Linked DNA regions of Rheinheimera salexigens. The protein of the gene in region 1 binds, or shares a complex with, the protein of each later gene. Links are inferred from orthologs where the notes say so. Each region holds a gene or a part of one and is shown on either strand. Other genes may lie near its edges.

What was found. The genes of interacting proteins can lie anywhere in the genome.
Region 2: the proteins of rppH (region 1) and dapF are in contact, whole or in part, in a solved structure (PDB 5YGU), measured with the Escherichia coli proteins. The link is inferred for Rheinheimera salexigens from one-to-one orthologs.

The regions. Positions count from the first base shown.
Region 1 is NZ_MKEK01000001.1:2,823,074-2,828,714, forward strand. The notes cover bases 1-2,901. They hold rppH (RNA pyrophosphohydrolase), read right to left. Parts: upstream 1,753-2,901; coding sequence 1,249-1,752; downstream 1-1,248. Other genes in these bases: ptsP (phosphoenolpyruvate--protein phosphotransferase), read right to left, coding at 1-1,217; mutH (DNA mismatch repair endonuclease MutH), read left to right, coding at 2,085-2,810; BI198_RS12965 (substrate-binding periplasmic protein), read right to left, coding at 2,847-2,901. Outside these bases: more of BI198_RS12965, read right to left, coding at 2,902-3,656; BI198_RS12970 (sterol desaturase family protein), read right to left, coding at 3,748-4,626; HTH-type transcriptional regulator CysB, read right to left, coding at 4,702-5,641. UniProt on the Escherichia coli protein: Master regulator of 5'-end-dependent mRNA decay.
Region 2 is NZ_MKEK01000001.1:175,523-181,330, forward strand. What follows is about bases 268-3,121. They hold dapF (diaminopimelate epimerase), read left to right. Parts: upstream 268-1,206; coding sequence 1,207-2,037; downstream 2,038-3,121. Other genes in these bases: lysA (diaminopimelate decarboxylase), read left to right, coding at 268-1,192; BI198_RS00890 (DUF484 family protein), read left to right, coding at 2,034-2,684; xerC (tyrosine recombinase XerC), read left to right, coding at 2,671-3,121. In the rest of the region: more of lysA, read left to right, coding at 1-267; more of xerC, read left to right, coding at 3,122-3,624; BI198_RS00900 (HAD-IA family hydrolase), read left to right, coding at 3,624-4,325; uvrD (DNA helicase II), read left to right, coding at 4,454-5,808. UniProt on the Escherichia coli protein: Involved in the succinylase branch of the L-lysine biosynthesis and in the biosynthesis of the pentapeptide incorporated in the peptidoglycan moiety. Catalyzes the stereoinversion of LL-2,6-diaminopimelate (L,L-DAP) to meso-diaminopimelate (meso-DAP).

The DNA of each region.
Region 1 (5,641 bases):
GCGGCCACGGGCGATAATAAAACATTGCCTTGATAGCCATCAACAATTAAGTACTGCCCTTGCCATTGTCGTAAAGGCAGTTCGTCCACGCCCATCACGGCTGGAATATCCAGTGCCCGAGCCATAATTGCCGCGTGCGAGTTAACAGAGCCTTTTAATGACACTATTGCCATCAGCTTTTCCCGCGGGATCTCGGCTAACATGGTTGCGGTAACATTATCGGCCACTAGAATGACGTCGTCGGGCAGTTTTATTTTGCGCTTTTCAGTGTCTAATAAGTTATTTAATACCCGTTGACCCAGATCGCGAATATCGGTACCGCGCTCCCGTAAGTAGCTATCGTCCATATCATCAAATTTGCGAGCAAATTTTTCTACGACTCGTTTTAGGGCACTTTTTGCACACCAGCCATCGGCTATTTGCTGCTCTATCTCTGTACCTAAGCTAGCGGCATCTAATAATTGATGATAAACATCAAAAATAGCTAAGGCATCGGGCGGTAAATGGCCTGCCATACGCTCGGCTAACCGATTAAACTCTGCTTTAGTAATTTTAACTGCTCGATAAAAATGCGCTAATTCTTTGTCTGGATTATCTGAGCGTTTAACTGATATAGCGTTGAAATCATTAGCAGGCTCTAAAATATGAGCGTGGCCCATGGCAATACCTGGCGCGCCGGGTAAGCCTTTTAAGTGGCCGGTTTGAATTTGGGTGGCCGAACTTTCACTGGCTGCTTGACGCATTTCTGCATTAGCCAACACTGATGCCAGTTGCGCTGCTAGCGTAACTAAAAATGATTCTTCATCTTCATTGAAGATCCGATCAACCGCTTGCTGGATGGTTAACACACCAAGGACTTTACGATGATGGATAATAGGACAGCCTAAAAAAGCTGAGAAATGGTCTTCGCTGACTTCAGGCGTAACTTTAAATCGAGGATGTAACTGGGCTTTAGCTAAATTAATCGGTTCTTCGCGTTGCCCTACCCAACCGATAAGGCCTTCAGAAAAGCCAATAGCGACCTGACCAATAGCGTCAGGATTAAGGCCATCGCTGGCCATTAACATAAAATGCTGTTGTTCATAATCGGCTAAATACACCGAGCAGCACTCAGTTTCTAATGCTTGTTTAATGCTGGTGACTAAGCCAGCAAGCGCATTGTTAAGCACTGGCTCTTGTGCCACATCTTGAACAATTCGTCTTAGCTGGCTTAACATAAGAGCCTCATTTTTAGTTAACTATAAATATTTAACTTTTTCTTTTTCCTTCGCGGCGAATAAAGGGCAAAGCAACAGGGGCAAACTCTTTCATGACTTTTCGATAAACTTCGCGCTTAAACGCAACCACTTGGCGTACTGGGTACCAATAGCTAACCCAACGCCAGCTATCAAACTCAGGATGGGTGGTTTTTAATAAGTTTACATCATCTTCATGACAAGTCAGCTGCAGCAAAAACCATTTTTGCTTTTGGCCTATACACACAGGATTACTATCTTTACGAATTAAACGTTTCGGCAATTTATAGCGTAACCAATGTTTAGTGGTTGCAATAACCTGCACATCTGCTGGTGTTAAGCCAACTTCTTCGTTTAATTCACGATACATGGCCTGCTCAGGCGTTTCGCCATCATCAATGCCACCCTGGGGGTATTGCCAAGAATGCTGACCATATCGTTTAGCCCAAAACACCTGTCCTTGGCTGTTACATATTACTATGCCGACATTAGCCCGAAATCCTTCGGTATCGATCACTGAAACCTCTGGCGGATCATAAATCTACTATGAAAAGATTCTTTCACAAACTGGGCTGTGGAGCAATCGCTATTTTCAGCCTAACTTGTACACAGTTATCCACAGTTTGATAGTTTTTATTGGCACCAGTGTGGACTTTTTCACAGCTTCTGTTGATAACCCTGTGGCAAAGTAGCGGCAAAGCTCTTAATAACTATATATTTTGCAAAGTATACATTGCACAAACAGCCAAAAATACATTAATAATCAACTCACTAAACCAACCCAAGTTAATAGTCAGCATCATTCTCCCTGTGGATAAGTCACTTTGTGTTGTTTTTAAGCAGCTTAATGTGGCAAAAAATGCTAGCGTTGTCAGTAAATTAATTATTCTACTTATTATGCCTACTCCGCCAAAAACAATTGAAGATTTAATGGCTCGCTGTAACGCAATTGCCGGCTTAACATTAGGCCAGCTAGCATCCAGCCTAGAACAAGCTGTGCCTAAAAACCTATTGAAAGACAAGGGTTGGGTTGGCCAGTTGATTGAACACGCCCTTGGCGCTACTGGCGGCTCACAAGCGGTGGTTGATTTTGCTGATTTAGGCATAGAATTAAAAACCTTACCGATAAACCAACAAGGCAAGCCATTAGAAAGCACTTATGTTTGTGTCGCGCCTTTAACCGGTGTTACTGGTTTAGAGTGGCAAAACTCTTGGGTCTGTGAAAAGTTACGCCATATTTTATGGTTGCCGGTATTAGCTGAACGCCAGATCCCGTTGGCCGAGCGTGTTATTGGCAATGCCTTTTTATGGCAGCCCAATTCAGCACAACAACAAGCATTACAGCAAGATTGGGAAGAGTTAATGGAGTTAATTAGCTTAGGGGGCATTGCTGATATACGAGGCGCCACGGGTAAATACTTACAATTAAGACCCAAAGCCGCTAACAGTAAAGCGTTAACTGATGCAATTGGTAGTCAGGGCCAACCTATTCGCACCCTGCCGCGCGGCTTTTATTTAAAAACAAATTTTACTGCTGCCATATTACAGCAGCAGTTTTCACTTAGCGTTGAATAACCGTTACCAAATATATTGAAGAAACGTTACCCAATGCTAATGGCTATACTTACTAACCAGTTTATTGTACTCACCATTTTCTTTAAGTTGGGTTAAGCCCCGATTAAAGGCTGCAACTTGCTCTTCGGTAACAGACTCTTGGCTAAACATAACAAAAACATCGGTACTTTCTAAACTAATATTATGTGGTTTTATATATTTATCTAAGCCTTTGCGACGCATAATTGACGCCCCGACAAAGCTATCTTCAAGCAAGCCATCAATTTCTTCATCTAATAATCGGGCTATATTTAACTCACTAATAATGGCACCGACAAATAACGGTTGAAAGGTTTCATTTTCATAAAGTTCAGCCATGTCATCACCGTAATAATATTGATTAACAATACCTAATTTATGACCATCTTCTAAAAATGCACTGATATTTTCATAAGGATAATTGATATTATCTTTGCGTACATATAGCTGAAACCGTTCTTTACGATAGGCATCTGAAAAATAAGCGAAACTTTTTCTATCTTCAGTTTTCGATGCCCCTAGAACCGCATCGACTTCTCCAGTTTTTAGTTTAAGCAATAATTCAGTCCAGCTACCTTGCTCAACCGCAAGCTGACAGTTCATATTATTTAACACCGCCGATGCTATCTCGATATCCAAACCGGTAGGTTTATTATCCACCGTCATATATTGGTACGGTTCCCAAGCATCAATACCAAAGGTCAGTGTACAATCCGGCGCTTTGGCTTCTATCACTTCAGTCGTTTTTTCAATTATCACTTGTTCTGCTGGCTTACAACCCACTACGCCTATTAATGCACACCCCATGACTAACATTAATTTATTCATCTGCTACCCCTGACTTTCAACTTTATCTAAGCTTAGTCTATAGTCTGTTTTTTAGCCGTTATCTTTAGCGTTAAGTTGCAATAAATTGACGTTAATCAACATCCAAGGTTGGTTTTTCTAATAAATGGGCTTGCTTATTAGCTTTGGATTTAGTGGCAGGTTTACCGACAATACTGCGTAGGCGCTGATGCCAACCTTTTGCCGCTAAGCAGTCTTGCCACATATTCTGCCATTCATAAAAAGTAATACGAATGGGATTATCTGAAGCAAAATCGTCAGTAAGGCCATATCGACAAGGCTCATCGGCTCTTTCTGGGGTAAAAGTACCAAATAACCGATCCCAGATAATTAATACCCCGGCATAATTTTTATCGATATAGCGAGGGTTACACGCATGGTGTACCCGATGATGCGATGGCGTATTAAAAATGTATTCCAATACACCGAGCTTTTTTACCGCTTGAGTATGAACAAAAAATTGAAACGCTAAATTTAACGCTACCACGGCCAAAACAATGCTAGGTGTAAAACCAATAAGGATCATGGGCGTCCAAAACAGCCACATGCCAGATATAGGATAAGTTAAGCTTTGCCGAAAGGCAGTACTGAAGTTTAATTGTCGCGAACTGTGATGGGCAATGTGTGACGCCCAAAGCCAGCGTATTTGGTGTGAAGCACGATGAAACCAGTAATACAAAAAATCTTGTAGTACAAAAGCCAACAACATAGTGCCAGCATTTAGGTCTATATCAAACAATCGCCATTGATATAACCAGATAAATAATGGCATTAGCACAATAACAGCAAGTAATTCGCCGCCTTGATGCATTAACGCTAAAACCGCGTTGGCTAGCGAGTCTTGCCAGCGATACATAACCGGCTGTACTTGCCGATAACGCCACCACTCCCAAGCAACAAAAGCCAAAAACACAGGGCTTAACGCCAGTAGAATTAATTCAACCGAAATCATAAAATGCAACCGTTAACACTGCAGTATACAACTGATGTTACTGCAAACTTAGGCTTAGTACCATTGGCGCCTTAATTAGCGTACCGGCAGGGTAACGTTTACAAACAGCTTATCAATATCATCTTGATTGCGTAGTAAGTTAGCTTGCTCAACTACTTCTTTAGTTAAATGCGGTGCAAAGCGCTGAATAAACTCATACATGTAACTACGTAAAAATGCGCCTTTACGAAAGCCTATTTTAGTAGTTGAAGCGTCAAATAAATGGCTTGCATCAATGGCAACTAAATCGGTATCTAATTCTGCGTCCATGGCCATTGAGGCGATAACACCCACACCTAAGCCTAAACGAACATAGGTTTTAATCACATCAGCATCGGTGGCAGTAAAGACAATATGTGGCTCTAGCCCTTGGGCTGCAAAAGCTTTATCTAATTCAGAGCGGCCGGTAAAACCAAACACGTAGGTGACAATAGGCTGGGTGGCTACATCGTTAATAGTGAGTAAGCGCTTTAACTGAGCTAAAGGATGATCTTTACGAACTATGACACTGCGATTCCAGTGGTAACAAGGTAGCATCACTAAATCGCTGTATAAATGCAGTGCTTCAGTAGCAATGGCAAAATCGGCATCGCCTCTAGAGGCGGCTTCAGATATTTGCTGTGGTGAGCCCTGGTGCATATGCAACGATACTTTAGGATATTTTTGTATAAAGCCACTAATTACATTAGGTAAAGCATAGCGAGCTTGGGTATGTGTAGTGGCAATATTTAATTTACCTTGATCCGGTAAAGTATGTTCTTTCGCTATGGCTTTAATGCTTTCCACTTTAGCTAGAATTTGTTTAGAAAGCTCGATCACTTCTTTACCAGCAGCAGTAACGTGAGTTAAATGCTTACCACTGCGGCCAAATACTTGAATACCAAGTTCATCTTCTAACATGCGCACTTGTTTACTGATGCCAGGTTGTGAGGTATATAAATTTTCGGCTGTAGCAGAAACATTCAAATTATTATTT
Region 2 (5,808 bases), 2.6 Mb from region 1 along the record:
CCAAGAATTTGGCACGCCATGTTATGTCTATTCTCGTGCTGCCATTGAGCGTCAATACCATGCTTTTGCCGATGCCGCCGCTAAGCATCCGGCAAGTTTAGTCTGTTATGCCGTTAAGGCGAACAGTAACCTAGCTATTTTAAACCTTTTAGCAAAACAAGGTAGTGGCTTTGATATTGTTTCAGCAGGTGAATTACGTCGGGTTATTGCCGCCGGTGGTGATCCGGCAAAAGTGGTATTTTCCGGTGTGGCTAAAACCGCAGATGAAATGCGCTTTGCCCTGGATTTAGGTATTAAATGTTTTAACGTTGAATCTAGCGCTGAGTTAGAGCAATTACAGCAAGTGGCCAGTGCAGCCAATAAAGTGGCACCGGTTTCTATTCGCGTTAATCCCGATATTGATGCCAAAACCCACCCGTATATTTCTACCGGCTTAAAAGCTAATAAATTTGGTATTGATATTTTACAGGCTGAACAAATTTATCAAACCGCAGCCAGTTATAGTCATATTGATGTTGTTGGTGTTGATTGCCATATCGGCTCGCAGCTTACTGAAGTACAACCTTTTTTAGATGCTTTAGAAAAATTACTCAAATTAATTGAGCAACTTTCTGCTAACGGTATAGTGTTGCAACATATTGATATTGGTGGTGGTTTAGGTGTTAGATATGATGATGAAACACCGCCATCTCCTGCTGATTATATTAGCCAAGTGGTAAAACGTTTAACCGACTACCCACACTTAGAATTGGTTATGGAGCCAGGTCGCGCCATAATGGCCAATGCTGGGGTGTTATTAACTAAAGTTGAATACTTAAAGCCGGGTAGTGAAAAGAATTTCGCTATTGTCGATGCTGCTATGAATGATTTAATTCGTCCTGCGCTGTACAGTGCTTGGCAAAATATTGTGCCTGTGGTGTTAAATGATTCGCTGCCAAGCACCGTTTATGATGTAGTTGGCCCCGTCTGTGAAACAGGTGACTTTTTAGGTAAAGATCGCCCTCTAGCGATTAGCCAAGGCGATTTACTTGCTGTGTGCTCTGCTGGGGCTTATGGCTTTACCATGAGCTCTAACTATAATAGTCGGCCGCGTGCTGCTGAAGTATTAATAGATGGTTCTACCATGCATTTAATCCGTGCCCGTGAGCAATGGCAAGATTTATGGCGTGGCGAACAAGTATTAATTAGTTAATTTATAAGGCGCGAATGTTACTACATTTTTCTAAAATGCATGGCTTAGGTAACGACTTTATGATGGTCGATGCGGTAAGCCAAAATGTATTTCTGACCAAAGAGCAGATTAAAGCCTTAGCTAATCGCAATACCGGCATCGGCTTTGATCAGTTACTGATGGTAGAGCCACCTTATGATCCTGAACTCGACTTTCATTACCGTATTTTTAATGCTGATGGCACTGAAGTAGAACAATGCGGTAATGGTGCTCGCTGTTTTGCTAAATTTGTACGCGCCCGTGGCTTAACTAACAAGCATAAAATTGGCGTTAGCACTCAGTCAGGTAAAATTACACTGTATATTGAAGCCGATGGCCAAGTCACTGTTAATATGGGCATTCCGCAATTAGAGCCGGCGCGAATTCCTTTTAAAGCCCAGAAACAAGAGTTAACTTATATTTTACGCGCCGAAGAACATACTTTGCTTTGTGGTGTGGTTTCGATGGGTAATCCGCATGCGGTAATAATTGTCGACGAAGTCACTACTGCTGCCGTTATCGTGCAAGGCCCTATTTTTGAACTGCATGAGCGTTTTCCTGAACGGGCGAACATTGGTTTTATGCAAGTATTGTCACCTAGCCATATTAAATTACGGGTTTGGGAACGTGGCGCAGGTGAAACTTTAGCTTGCGGTACCGGTGCTTGTGCAGCGGTGGTGATTGGCCAACTGCAAAATAAACTACAACAACAAGTGCAAGTCGACTTGCCAGGCGGTAGCTTACACATTCGCTGGAACGGCCCTGGCCATCCCGTTAAAATGACCGGCCCGGCAGAACACGTTTATGACGGACAAATAGCCTTATGACAAACCCCATAGTACAACAAGATATTATTGCCGCTGAAGTGGTTAGCGATTATTTACAAGACCATCCTGAGTTTTTTCAGCAACGGCCTCAGCTATTAGCGTCATTACGCATATCGCATCAGCAACGTGGCAGTGTGTCTTTAGTTGAGCGTCAATTAGAAATGCAACGCGAAAAAATTCAAGTGCTAGAAGATGATATAACTCGGTTAATGTCTATCGCTAGACAAAACGAGCAGTTGTTTATGGCCTTTAATCAATTGCAAGCTCAGCTATATCAAGCTCAAAGTTTGCAGCAAGCTCAAGCCGGATTACAGCAGTTTATTGATAGTATGCCGCAGGTACATGCTTACCAACTTATTCGTTTTGCCGATGAGGATATTGATAGATTCCAATTGTTATTATCTCGCCGTTTAGATGAGCAAGGCGTGTATTTAGGTCGGTTAAATAAAGAAGAACAAAAAGTGCTGTTTCCAAGCCATATTCATTCTGTCGCTTTGGTTGTTATTCGCCAAGCCAAGAAACCTTTGGCACTGTTAGCTTTTGGTAGCGAGCATGATGACCATTTTCAACCCGATATGGATCAGCTTTTTTTACAGCACTTAGGCCTAATTTTAAGCCAATTATTGCCTGGCTATGACGCGGCCTAATTCAGCAACAGATCTTAACGTCGATTGGCAACAACCCATCGATGATTTTTTGCACTATTTACAATATGAGCGTGGCTATAGTAAAAACACCTTAGCCAGCTATCACCGCCAATTACAGCAAGTCGCCATAAGTACGCTAAACAACCCAGAATATGCACAGCTAAACTGGCTAACGCTTGAACAACAACATCTCAAGCAACATATCAACAGCTTGCGTTTATCGGGCATTAAACCTCGTACTATTGCGTTAAAAGTGGCTGCGCTACGCAGCTTTTTTAATTTATTGCAGGCGCAACAATTACGTGCAGATAATCCAGCGCAATACTTAACTGTGCCCAAAGCTGCGCGGGACTTACCGAAAAATCTTGCGGTTGACCAAATTAATCATTTATTAAATTTTGATAGTAGCGATGATATTTTAGCCAGCCGTGATAAAGCCATCTTAGAGTTGTTTTATTCATCGGGCTTACGCTTAGATGAACTGGTTAATATCAACATTACCGATATTGATTGGCAACAAAAACTCATTCGAGTGCTTGGTAAGGGTAATAAACAACGTATTGTACCGGTGGGCACGGTGGCGTTAACGGCTATCCAGCATTGGTTAAGCTTGCGCCCCGCTTTTAGTCAGTTATTACCTGAACACGACAAATTAGCGTTATTTGTCAGTAAACAACAAAAGCGTATTAGCGCCAGACACGTGCGGCAACGGGTGCAACTTTGGGCTTCGCAGCAAGGCTTAAACCAGCATTTACACCCGCATATGTTACGCCACTCTTTTGCTAGTCATATGTTAGAGTCCAGTCAGGATTTACGGGCTGTGCAAGAGTTATTGGGTCATGCCAACTTAAGCACTACCCAAGTTTATACCCATCTCGATTTTACCCATTTAGCTAAAGTGTATGATAGCGCCCATCCTAGAGCGAAGAAAAAATCGTAATGCAAATTTATAAACAATTACAGCCTATACAAGCATTGTCGTTTGATTTAGACGATACGCTTTATAATAATAAACCGGTTATAGCCGCCGCTGAACAAGCAATGCTACTAGCACTAGCGCAACATCTACCTAGTAAGCTAACAACCGATAGCGATTTTTGGTGGCAACACCGCCAGCAATTAGCTCGCACTAACCCTGAAATCCGCCATGATTTAGGCCGTTGGCGCTTACTTAGCCTTGAAGCCGGTTTATTAAGCCTTAATTTACCGCAAACGGATGCCTCTGCGATTGCCAATATAGCTTATGGCGCTTTTATTCAGCAACGCACCACTATCACCGTCGATATTGAAATTCAGCAATTATTGGCAGCGCTAGCCAAGCATTATCAACTTATCGCTATTACCAATGGTAATGCCTGCATAGACAAAATGGCTATCGGCCAGTGGTTTCAATTTAGCCTGCAAGCTGGCCCTGATGGCAGAATGAAACCCTATCCTGATATGTATTTAAAAGCCGCGCAGCAATTGAACCTAGCGCCACAACAAATCTTACATATTGGTGACAGCCATCGTGCCGATGTTATCGGCGCCTTAAATGCCGGTTGCCAAACCGCTTGGCTAGATCACCATAACAGCGCGATATCGGTTTTACCGCATATTCGCTTGACCAATGTGCAAATGTTAAGCGCCCTAATACCCTAGTCGAATAAAGCTGCGCCAAGCTTTAATTGCCAAATAACTGGTTATTTATCCACTAATAAGCGCTGTTAGCTTGGCGCATCAGTTTTGGCTGCTATAATAGCGGCCATTATGCTTAGCGAGACAAACTAATGGATGTATCTTTCCTGCTAGACGGGCTTAACGACAAACAACGTGATGCAGTTGCCGCGCCGCCGCAACATATGTTGGTACTGGCCGGGGCCGGTAGTGGTAAAACTCGGGTCTTGGTGCACCGTTTAGCGTGGTTAATGCAGGTAGAGCGTGTTGCACCATTTAGTTTGCTTGCCGTTACTTTTACCAACAAAGCGTCAAAAGAAATGCGCGGCCGTATCGAGCAGACCATAGGCGTAAGCTTAAATAACTTATGGATGGGCACCTTTCATGGTTTATCCCATCGTATGCTGCGCGCCCATTATCAAGAAGCGGGCTTACCGCAAAGCTTTCAAATAATAGATACCGATGATCAATACCGCTTAGTTAGACGCCTGCTTAAAGCGTTAAATTTAGATGAAAAGCATTGGCCGGCTAAGCAAGTGCAATGGTTTATTAATGGTCGTAAAGATGAAGGCCAACGGCCTAATATGATTGATGCTGCAGGTGACTTTAGCTTACAACAGATGCTAAAAATCTATACTGCTTATCAAGAAATGTGTGATCGCTCAGGCTTAGTCGATTTTGCTGAAATTTTACTGCGTAGCTTTGAGTTACTGCAAAATAACGCTGAAGTACGCCAGCATTATCAGCAACGCTTTCGGCATATTTTAGTCGACGAATTTCAAGATACCAACGCTATTCAATATAAGTGGTTAAAGCTACTAGCCGGTACTAACGCTAAAGTGATGATCGTCGGCGATGATGACCAATCTATCTATGGTTGGCGCGGCGCCCAAGTGGAAAACATCCAAACCTTCTTAACAGATTACTCTGACGTGGAAACCATTCGCTTAGAGCAAAACTATCGCTCAACTGCCACCATTTTAAAAGCTGCGAATGCGGTTATTGCCTATAATAGCGGCCGTTTAGGTAAAGACTTATGGACCGATGGTGCTGAGGGTGAAGCAATTTCTTTGTACACTGCCTTTAATGAGTTAGATGAATCTCGATTTATTGTTAGCCGGGTGCGTGATTGGCTGAAAAAAGGTGGCACCTTATCCGATAGCGCCATTTTATATCGCAATAATGCCCAGTCTCGAGTACTAGAAGAAGCCTTAATTCAAGAAGGCTTAAACTACCGTATTTATGGTGGCTTGCGCTTCTACGAGCGCCAAGAGATAAAAGATGCTTTAGCCTATTTACGCTTAATGAATAACCGACTAGACGATGCAGCATTAGAGCGCGTGGTTAACACCCCAGCCCGTGGTATAGGTGAGACAACTTTAAATAAAGTGCGTATTCATGCCCGTACCGAACAAATCACTATGTGGCAAAGTTTGCAGCAATTAATCAGTGAAAATCAATTATCTGG